Regions from separate parts of the Variovorax sp. GW821-FHT09D04 genome, predicted to be linked through region 2. Evidence: predicted binding sites of a transcription regulator. Region 2 holds the regulator's gene; the other holds the start of a gene.
What was found. The regulator sigma-54, encoded in region 2, starts transcription at its own class of promoters, with help from an activator protein. The targets are predictions, from matches to a motif close to TGGCANGNAANCTGCTTT.

Region 1 (5,286 bases), on a different contig from region 2:
GCGTCGGGCTGCCGGCGATGGGCATGATCATCGCGATCTACGCGCTGACGATCATCTCGAGCATGGCCGGCGAGCACTTCAAGCTGCGCGACGTGCTGGTGCTCTCCACCATCCTGGCGGCCGGCAGCTATGTGGCCTTCATCTGGGCGCTCAAGCTCCAGATCCAGGTCTGGCCCACGTTCATTTCGGGTTGAGGAGCACACCGCCATGGAACTGTTCCACAACCTGGCGACCGGCTTCGGCGTCGCCTTCACCTTCACCAACCTGCTGTACTGCCTGGTCGGCTGCATCCTGGGCACGCTGATCGGCGTGCTGCCAGGCATCGGCCCGGTCGCGACCATCGCGATGCTGCTGCCCGCCACCTACGCGCTGCCGCCCGTGTCGGCGCTGATCATGCTGGCCGGCATCTACTACGGCGCCCAGTACGGCGGCTCGACCACGGCCATCCTGGTGAACCTGCCCGGGGAGTCGTCCTCGGTGGTCACCTGCATCGACGGCTACCAGATGGCAAGGCAGGGCCGCGCAGGCCCTGCGCTGGCTGCGGCCGGCCTGGGCTCGTTCTTCGCGGGCTGCGTCGGCACGTTGATTCTTGCGGCCTTCGCGCCGCCGCTGACCGAGCTGGCCTTCAAGTTCGGCCCGGCCGAGTACTTCTCGCTGATGGTGCTGGGCCTGATCGGCGCGGTGGTGCTGGCCTCGGGTTCGCTGCTCAAGGCGGTGGCGATGATCGTGCTGGGCCTGCTGCTGGGCATCGTGGGCACCGACGTGAACTCGGGCGTGGCGCGCTTCAGCTTCGACATTCCCGAGCTCACCGACGGCATCGGCTTCGTGGTGATCGCCATGGGCGTGTTCGGCTACGGCGAAATCATCGGCAACCTCTCGCAGCCCGACGACGAGCGCGAGGTGTTCACGCACAAGGTCAAGGGCCTGTGGCCCACCAAGGACGACTTCAAGCGCATGACGCCGGCCGTGCTGCGCGGCACGGCGCTGGGTTCGGCGCTGGGCATCCTGCCGGGCGGCGGTGCGCTGCTGGCGGCCTTCGCGGCCTATGCGTTGGAGAAGAAGATCAAGATGCGCCCCGGCGAAGTCGCCTTCGGCAAGGGCAACATACGGGGCGTGGCCTCGCCCGAGTCGGCCAACAACGCCGGCGCGCAGACCTCCTTCATTCCGCTCTTGACGCTGGGCATTCCGCCCAACGCCGTGATGGCGCTGATGGTGGGCGCGATGACCATCCACAACATCCAGCCGGGCCCGCAGGTGATGACCAGCAACCCCGAGCTGTTCTGGGGCCTCATCGCCTCGATGTGGATCGGCAACGCGATGCTGATCGTGCTGAACCTGCCGCTCATCGGCATGTGGATCAAGCTGCTGACGGTGCCCTACAAGTTCCTGTTCCCCGCCATCGTGCTGTTCTGCGCGATCGGTGTGTACTCGACCAACAACAACACCTTCGACGTGTGGATGGTGGCGATCTTCGGCTTCATCGGCTACCTGTTCCTGAAGCTGCGCACCGAGCCGGCCCCGCTGCTGCTGGGCTTCATCCTGGGGCCGATGATGGAAGAGAACCTGCGGCGCGCGCTGCTGCTGTCGCGCGGCGCGTGGAGCGTGTTCGTCACGCGGCCGCTGTCGGCGGGCCTGCTGATCGCTGCAGCCTTGCTGCTGGCCATCGTGCTGTTGCCCGCGATCAAGGCGAAGCGCGAAGAAGCCTTCGTTGAGGATTGAGCTGGAGGCTCCTTCCAGGAACACCGCGGAACCGGCTTTGCCGGGCCGCTGGTGTTGCCCCCGGTAGGGGGTTGGCGAAGCGACACGAAGTGCGCGAAGACTGGGGGCGAGCCTGTTGCTCCAGGGGCTTTTTTATTTCAGGAACGCGTCGTAGGCCGTTTTCAGGATCAGCGCACTCACCACCACGATGAACACGATCCGCACGAAGCCCGCCCCATGCTTCAGCGCCACGCGCGTGCCGACCAGGCTGCCGGCCACGTTGGCCACGGCCATCACCAGCCCGTAGTGCCACCAGACGTGGCCCTTGGCGGCCAGCAGGATCAGCGCGGCGGCGTTGGTCAGGGTGTTGATGACCTTGGCCGAGGCCGAGGCGTTGAGGAAGTCGTAGCCCATCCAGCGCACGAACAAAAACACCAGGAAGCTGCCCGTGCCCGGCCCGAAGAAGCCGTCGTAGAAACCGATGGTCAGGCCGATGGTGCTGGCCGCCAGCGTCTCGGCGCGGCCGCTGAAGCGCGGCGCGTGCAGCCGGCCCATGTCCTTGCGCGCCAGCGTGTAGACCAGCACGCCCAGCAGGATGACCGGCAGCGCCCGGCGCAGGAAGTCGCCCGGGAAGACCGTGACGGTCCAGGCGCCGAGCATCGAGCCGCCGAAACCCAGCAGCGCGGCCGGCCACATGGCGCCCCAGCGCATCTGCACCCGCTGGCTGAACTGGGCCGCCGAGGCCGCCGTGCCCCAGATGGACGCGCTCTTGTTGGTGCCCAGCAGCGTGGCGGGCGGCGCGCCCGGAAACACCGCAAAGAGGGCCGGCACCAGGATCAACCCGCCGCCGCCCACGATCGCATCGATAAAACCCGCGAGCAGTGAGGCGCCCGTGACCACCAGCATTTCCATGCGGACGATTGTCTCACCGGAATCGCTATCGAAACGATAGCTGTGGTGGCCGGTACGGGCTGGCCAAGAGGCTTATTTGGCTTGGAAGAAAGCACCCGCGTCCGTGCTGTGAACGGGCAAAAAAAAGCGCCGACCAGCGGCGCTTTTCAAATATCAGACAGGCATCTCGTACGGAGCCTTTGAAGAATGTTCTTGTTGATCGATCGGAAGCTTGTCTCCTCGGACCCTCGGCAGTACGAGCAGGGCCCGTCGCGAGTGCGCAGATTGTGCAAGCGCGCACCCGCCCGGTGCATTAGGAATTACCCGCTTCGTGTTACTTCGACCCTCCGGTTGGGAAACCAAAGTGTTTCAGTCAGTTAACAAGATGGCATGACTCGTGCACACAGGCCTCTTGTCCACCACTCCAAGAAGAAACGGTCATGGCCCTGCTGGCACCCCAAGCCTCCCTGAACGCGGCCGACACCGCCTGGATGATGACCTCGACCGCGCTGGTGCTGCTGATGACGCTGCCCGGCATCGCGCTCTTCTATGCCGGCATGGTGCGGCGCAAGAACGTGCTGGCCACCATGGCCGGGGTGGTGGCGATCGCCGCCGTGGTCTCTCTGACCTGGTTCGCGCTCGGCTACTCGCTGGCCTTCACGCCCGGCTGGCCCTGGCTGGGCAAGCTCTCGCGCATCGGTTTTTCGGGCTTCGAGTACCTGAAGGAGGCCGGCCAGGTGGCCGTGAGCCACGTGGCGCCGAACGTGCCGGAATCGGTCTACGCGATGTTCCAGCTGAGCTTCGCGATCATCACCACCGCGCTGGTGCTCGGCGCCTTTGTCGAGCGCATGCGCTTCTCGGCGCTGCTGTGGTTCGCGCTGCTGTGGAGCGTGCTCGTGTACGCGCCGGTCGCGCACTGGGTGTGGGAGCCGGGCGGCTGGCTCGCGCAGATGGGCGCGCTCGACTTCGCGGGCGGCTCGGTGGTGCATGTCAACGCGGGCATCGCGGGGCTGGTGTGCGCCTATGCGCTCGGGCCGCGCCGGGGCTACGGGCGCGAGGCCTTCGAGCCCTACAGCCTGGCGCTCACCATGACGGGCGCGGGCCTGCTGTGGGTGGGCTGGTTCGGCTTCAATGCCGGCTCGGCGGTGGCGGCCGACGGGCGCGCCGGCCTGGCCATGCTGGTGACGCACATCGCGGCGGCGGCTGGCGCCATGAGCTGGATGATCGGCGAATGGATCGTGCGCCGCAGCCCCTCGCTCTTGGGCCTGTGCTCCGGCCTCGTGGCTGGGCTGGTGGCGATCACGCCGGCGGCCGGCTTCGTCACGCCGCTGTCGGCGCTGGCCATCGGCGCCATCGCCGGGCTGGCCTGCTACTGGGGCGCCACGGGCCTGAAGCACCTGCTCGGTGCGGACGACTCGCTCGACGTGTTCGGCGTGCACGGCATCGGCGGCATCGTGGGCGCGCTGCTCACGGGCGTGTTCGCCGACCCGCGCATCTCGGGCGCGGCGGGCAATGTGCTGACGCAGGCGATCGCGGTCGCCAGCGTGGCGATCTACAGCGCGGCCGGCACGGCCATCGTGCTGTTCCTGGTGCATGTGCTGGTCGGATTGCGCGTCGACCCCGAGAGTGAACTGGCGGGCCTCGATCTTGCTCAGCATCGTGAACACCTGGGAGCCTGACCACCCGAGGGAGACGCCATGCCATCCATGTCCGAAAGCGAACGCATCGCGCTTGCAGCACGCCTTCACGTGGCACTGCGGCGAAAGCACGGGCGCGTGACCGACACCGAATGGATGGCCACCAATGCCGAGTACGCCGCCGAGATCGTGCGCATGACGCGCCAGCACGCCGCCGAGACGAAGGACGACGAACTCGACCAGCTCGCCACGCGGCTCGAGCAGGCCATGGAACCGCTGGCCCGCGCCGCACGGCTGGCAGCGCGCCAGCCCGACGGCCTGCCGCCCACGCCGCCGCCGCGCTACGTCGGCGGCCTGCGCTGACGACGCTTCAGTTCGCGGCCAGCGCCGCCTTGCGGATCGACGCCAGCGTGCTCGCGGGCGTGATCGCCTCCGGGTCCAGCAGGCAATGCAGGATCGCCGGCTTGCCGCTGGCACGCGCACGCGCGAGTGCGGGGCCGAATTCTTCCGTCGTGGTCACGCGTTCGCCGTGGCCGCCGAACACCTCGGCGTAGCCGCGGAAGTCGGGGTTCTTCAGCTGCGTGGCGCTGATGCGGCCGGGGTAGTGCTTTTCCTGGTGCATGCGGATCGTGCCGTACATGCCGTTGTCCAGCAGCACCACGAGGATCGGCAGGCCGTACTGCACGGCGGTGGCGAACTCCTGGCCGTGCATCATGAAATCGCCGTCGCCCGCGAACACGACCACCTCGCGTTCGGGCCACAGGCGCTTGGCGCCGACGCCGGCGGGCAGGCCGTAGCCCATCGAGCCGCTGGTCGGCGCGAGCTGGCTCGCGAACGCGCGGAACGGCCAGAAGCGGTGCACCCAGGTCGCGAAGTTGCCCGCGCCGTTGCAGAAGATGGTGTCGGCCGGCAGCACCTCGCGCAGGTGCTGCATGACCTCGCCCATCTGCAGCGGGCCGGGAATGCGAATCGCGGCCGGATCGCTCCAGCGCAGGAAGTCTTCGCGTGCGGTCTTCGTCTCGGCCTGCCACACGGGCGGCGACGCCGGACGCAACGCAGA
Region 2 (5,286 bases):
CGGGCTTTTTCATTGGCGGCGGTGGGCAATTGCCATCCCACGCATACAATGTTTCAGAGCAAGTTTCGTGCCTTTATGACATTGCCCTCCATCCCCACATTCCCCACCCTTCGTCGCCTCGGCCGCCTGGCCTTCGGCGCGCTGTTGCTGGCCGGAGCCGCCTCCGGCGCCCTGGCTGAAACCGCCGACCGCACCAAGCCGATGAACATCGAGTCCGACTCGATGCGCTACGACGACCTGAAACAGACCAGCGTGTTCACCGGCAACGTGCTGGTCACGAAGGGCACGATCATCATCCGCGGCGCGCGGCTGGACGTGCGCCAGGACGCCGAGGGCTACCAGTACGGCGTGGTCACGGCGGCGCCCGGCAAGCTGGCCTATTACAAGCAGAAGCGCAACGCCGGCGACGAGTGGATCGAGGGCGAGTCGGAAGTCATCGAGTACGACAGCCGCGCCGACAACGTCAAGTTCATCCGCCGTGCCGTCATGCGCCGGCTGATCGGCGCCACGGCCAACGACGAAAGCAGCGGCGCGCTGATCGTCTACGACCAGAGCAACGACACCTACACCGTCAACGGTTCCCTCGTGCCGCCGAACGCCGGCGTCTCGGCGGGCGGCGGCGGTCGCGTCAAGGCCATCCTCACGCCGAAGGCCACGCCGGCCCCGGCGGCGCCCGGCTCCGCACCCGCGGCCGGCGGCAAGAAGCCCGCGGCTCCGGCGCCCACCCCCGCGCCCGGCGCCGGGCTGCGCCCGAGCACCACGCTGGGCGGCACCGAAGGGGAAGGGCGCAAGTGATCGAAACCGCAGGAACCCAGGCCGCCGACGGCATTCCGGGCAGCCGCCTCGTGGCGCGCGGCCTCAAGAAGAGCTACGGCAGCCGCACGGTCGTGAAAGACGTCTCGCTCGATGTGCAAAAGGGCGAGGTCGTCGGACTGCTCGGCCCCAACGGCGCGGGCAAGACCACCTCGTTCTACATGATCGTCGGGCTGGTGCGCGCCGACGCCGGCGAGATCACCATCGACGGCGAGCCCATCGCCCACATGCCCATCCACCGCCGCGCGCGCATGGGCCTGAGCTACCTGCCGCAGGAGGCCTCGATCTTCCGCAAGCTCACGGTCGAGGAAAACGTGCGCGCCGTGCTCGAGCTGCAGCGCGAACCCGACGCCAACGGCCGCATGATGCCGCTGACCAAGCAGCACACCGAAGAGCGCCTGGCCGACCTGCTGGCCGACCTGCGCGTAGACCACCTGCGCGATTCGCCCGCGCTCGCGCTGTCGGGCGGCGAGCGCCGCCGCGTCGAGATCGCGCGCGCGCTGGCCACGCAGCCGCGCTTCATCCTGCTGGACGAGCCCTTCGCCGGCATCGACCCGATCGCCGTGATCGAGATCCAGCGGATCATCAGTTTCCTGAAAGAGCGCGGCATCGGCGTGCTCATCACCGACCACAACGTGCGTGAGACGCTGGGCATCTGCGATCACGCGTTCATCATCAGCGACGGGCACGTGCTGGCACAAGGCACACCCTCGGAGATCGTCGACAACGCCGAGGTACGCAGGGTGTACCTGGGCGAGCACTTCCGGATGTGACCGTGCGGCGAGGGTCAAGGATCATCGTGGCCGCCGTCCGCGCGGAGCTTCCTCGCGGGGGCCGCCGCGCACGGCCGCCCGAAGCGGCCGGCCCGCCCCCGGTAGGGGGTTGGCGTAGCGCGAAGCGCGCAGCCTGGGGGGGAGCCATTTCCTCATGAAGCAAGGGCTGTCCCTTCGCGTCTCGCAGCATCTGGCCTTGACGCCACAGCTGCAGCAGTCCATTCGCCTGCTCCAGCTCTCCACGCTCGAACTGAGCCAGGAGGTGGAGCAGATGCTGGACGAGAACCCGTTCCTCGAGCGCACCGCGGAAGAAGCGGCGCGCGAGGAGTTCGGGCTGGACACGGCCGACGCGCCGGTGCCGCGCGACGACGCGGGCGAGGGTGAGGCCGAGTTCACGCCGTCCGCCGCCAGCACGTCCTCCACCTCCAGCGACACCACCACCTCGACCCCCGACACCGACGGCCCCGCCGCCGAGATCGCCGAGCGCGAGCCCGACTGGGAAGGCGACGGCACCGTCGACATGGCGCCCGACGACAGCGAGTGGGGCAGCGACGCGCCCGCGCGCCAGAACAACCTGGGCGACGACGAGCGTGCCGACGCCACCGAACTCGCGCGCAGCCAGGAGTCGCTGCAGTCGTTCCTGCACCGCCAGGCGCTGAGCCTGCGGCTCAATGAAAACGACTGCGCCGCGCTGCGCTTTTTGATCGAGTCGCTCAACGACGACGGCTACCTCGAAGACTCGCTGCCCGCGCTGGCCTCGGGCCTGGCGGGCGACGACAACGACCAGTTCGACGACCTCGTGCACCACTTCCAGGTGGCGCTGGGCCTGCTGCAGAGCCTGGAGCCGGTCGGCGTCGGTGCGCGCGACCTCGGCGAATGCCTGAGCATCCAGCTGAAGGCGCTCGCCAGCGAAGACGAGACCGAGGCCGAAGCGCTCATCCGCAAGACCGCCATCGCGATCTGCAAGCAGCCGATGGAGCTGCTCGCGCGGCGCGACTTCAAGCGCCTGGCCACGCTCACGCGCACCAACGAAGAGCTGGTGCGCTCGGCGCTGCAGATCATTGCGCGGCTCGAACCCAAGCCGGGGCGCCGCTTCGTCGACGTCGAACGCAACATCGTCATCCCCGACGTGATCGTCACCAAGACCGGGCGCGGCACGAACGTGAAGTTCCGCGTCATGCTCAACCCCGAAGTCATGCCGCGCCTGCGCGTGCACGACATCTACGCCGGTGCGCTCAAGTCGCACAAGGGCGAGGGCAGCCAGGCGCTGTCGCAGCGGCTGCAGGAGGCGCGCTGGTTCATCAAGAACATCCAGCAGCGCTTCGACACCATCCTGCGCGTGAGCAACGCCATCGTCGAGCGGCAGAAGAGCTACTTCGTGCACGGCGAGCTGGCCATGCGCCCGCTGGTGCTGCGCGAGATCGCCGACGAACTGGGCCTGCACGAGTCGACCATCTCGCGCGTGACCACCGCCAAGTACATGGCAACGCCCTTCGGCACGGTCGAGCTCAAGTACTTCTTCGGCTCGGCGCTGGGCACCGAGACCGGCGGCAACGCGTCGAGCACGGCAGTGCGCGCGCTGATCAAGCAGTTCGTGAGTTCCGAGAGCATCAAGAAGCCGCTGTCCGACAGCCAGATTTCCGAGATGCTGAAAGAGCAGGGCATCGAGTGCGCGCGCCGCACCGTCGCCAAGTACCGCGAAGCCTTGCGCATCGCACCGGCCAACCTGCGCAAGGCTCTGTAGAAAGCCCACGATGACCCGTCGCCTGCTGTCGCGCTGGGGGCATTGGGTCTTCGCCCTCGTGGCTGCATCGCTGTTCGCCGGCTGTGCCACCTTGCCCGACGAGGCACCGCGCCCGCCCACCAAGGCCATCGCCGTCTCGGCCGACACCGCGCTCGGCAAGATCGCGCTGGCCTCGCAGCCCGACCCCGACCTCAGCGGCTTTCGCCTGATGCCCGGCGGCGACTTCGCCTTCGACACGCGGCTGCAGCTGGCGCGCCGCGCCCAGCGCACGCTCGACGTGCAGTACTACCAGATCGAGAACGACGAGACCGGTCGCTACCTGCTGCGCACCCTGCGCGATGCGGCCCAGCGCGGCGTGCGCGTGCGTCTCTTGATGGACGACCTGTACACGTCCGGCGAAGACGAGCTGCTGCTCGGCCTGGCCGCCACGCCGAACGTGGAGCTGCGCCTGTTCAACCCGTTCCCGGCCGGGCGCGGCAGCCTGCTCAAGCGCTTCACCGCGTCGCTGTTCGACTTCAGCCGCGTCAATCGGCGCATGCACAACAAGCTCTTCATCGCCGACGGTGCGATGGCGGTGGCGGGCGGGCGCAACATCGGCAACCAGTACTTCCGCCGCACCACCGGCCCGAACTTCATCGACCTCGACACCTTCGTCACGGGCGCGCTGATCCCGCGACTGGGCGTGCTGTTCGACCAGTACTGGAACAGCCCGCATGTGCGCCCGATCGGCGCGGTCGTGCACACCGACCTGCCGCGCGAAGAGCTGCAGCGCCGCTTCGACGCCGCCACCGGCCCCGACACCACGCCGCCGCCGCCCAAACCTGCGCCCAACGACCTGCTCGGCTACAGCCCGGTGGCCGACGACCTCGACGCCGGCAAGCTGGGCCTGATCTGGAGCACCGCCGAGGCGTATGCCGATTCGCCCGACCGCGTGATCGGCAAGACCGCGTCGTACGGCGGCGTGCCGCTGCTCGACGTGGACAGCGTGCGCTACAACGTGGTCGAGCAGATGCGCCGCGCGCGCAGCGAGGTGACGCTGGTCTCGCCCTACCTGATCCCGGGCGCGTCGGGGCTGGAGGTGATGCGCGAGATCCGCGGGCGCAACGTGAAGATCAGCGTGGTCACCAACTCGCTCGCCGCCACCGACGAGCCGCTGGTCCACACCGCCTACCGCCGCTACCGCGCCGACATGCTGGCGCTGGGCGCCGAGCTGCACGAGCTGAGTTCCGCGCGCACGCGGCGCAGCGTGCGCCTCGGCTTGTTCGGCACGTCCGTGGGGCGACTGCACGCCAAGTCGGCGGTGATCGACCAGCGCATCCTCTTCGTCGGTTCGATGAATTTCGATCCGCGCTCCGAAATCCACAACACCGAAATCGGCCTGTTCATCCGCAGCCCCGAGATGGCGCAGCAGACCCTGAAGCTGCTCGACGTGCTCAAGCAGCAGGGCGCCTACCGGCTGCGCTTTGCTGAAGGCGCCGATGCGGGCGCAGTCGGCTCGCGGCGCATCGAATGGGTCAGCGAGGAAGGCGGCAAGACCACCGTGCTGCACGAAGAGCCCGACTCGGGCTTCTGGGACCGCACCATGCTCGAGCTGCTGTCGCCGCTCACGCCCGAGAGCCTGTTGTAGCGGCTCAGGTGCCGCGCACCGCCGACCACACCAGCCGCAGGCCCAGCAGTCCCATCACACCGCCGGCCGCGCGGTCGATCCAGGTCTTGTAGCGCAGGTAGGCCGCGCGCGGCGCGGCCGAGGACAGCGCCAGCGCGACGATCGCGTACCAGCCCGTCTCGATGCAGAAGATCACGGCCGGCACCGCGAGCGCCAGCACCAGCGGCACCTCGCGCGGCAGGAAGGCCGCGAAGATGCTCGCGTACACCACCGCCGTCTTCGGGTTGCTGATCTGCGTGGCCAGGCCGAGCAGGAAGGTGCGTCCGCTGCGGCCCTGGCTGCGGGGCGAG

Region 1: a site for sigma-54 is predicted at 2,976-2,993, ahead of AC07O4_RS26705 (ammonium transporter). Genes of this name have one in related genera too.

Annotation. Positions count from the first base shown of each region.
Region 1 covers NZ_JBWKPA010000011.1:100,686-105,971, reverse strand. The annotation lists gene AC07O4_RS26720 (tripartite tricarboxylate transporter TctB family protein) at 1-194, shown strand, start outside; gene AC07O4_RS26715 (tripartite tricarboxylate transporter permease) at 208-1,719, shown strand; gene AC07O4_RS26710 (sulfite exporter TauE/SafE family protein) at 1,852-2,610, opposite strand; gene AC07O4_RS26705 (ammonium transporter) at 3,030-4,268, shown strand; gene AC07O4_RS26700 (hypothetical protein) at 4,287-4,589, shown strand; gene AC07O4_RS26695 (thiamine pyrophosphate-binding protein) at 4,597-5,286, opposite strand, start outside.
Region 2 covers NZ_JBWKPA010000014.1:66,781-72,066, reverse strand. The annotation lists gene lptA (lipopolysaccharide transport periplasmic protein LptA) at 76-795, shown strand; gene lptB (LPS export ABC transporter ATP-binding protein) at 792-1,586, shown strand; gene rpoN (RNA polymerase factor sigma-54) at 1,741-3,330, shown strand; gene AC07O4_RS29040 (phospholipase D family protein) at 3,341-4,957, shown strand; gene AC07O4_RS29035 (LysE family translocator) at 4,962-5,286, opposite strand, start outside.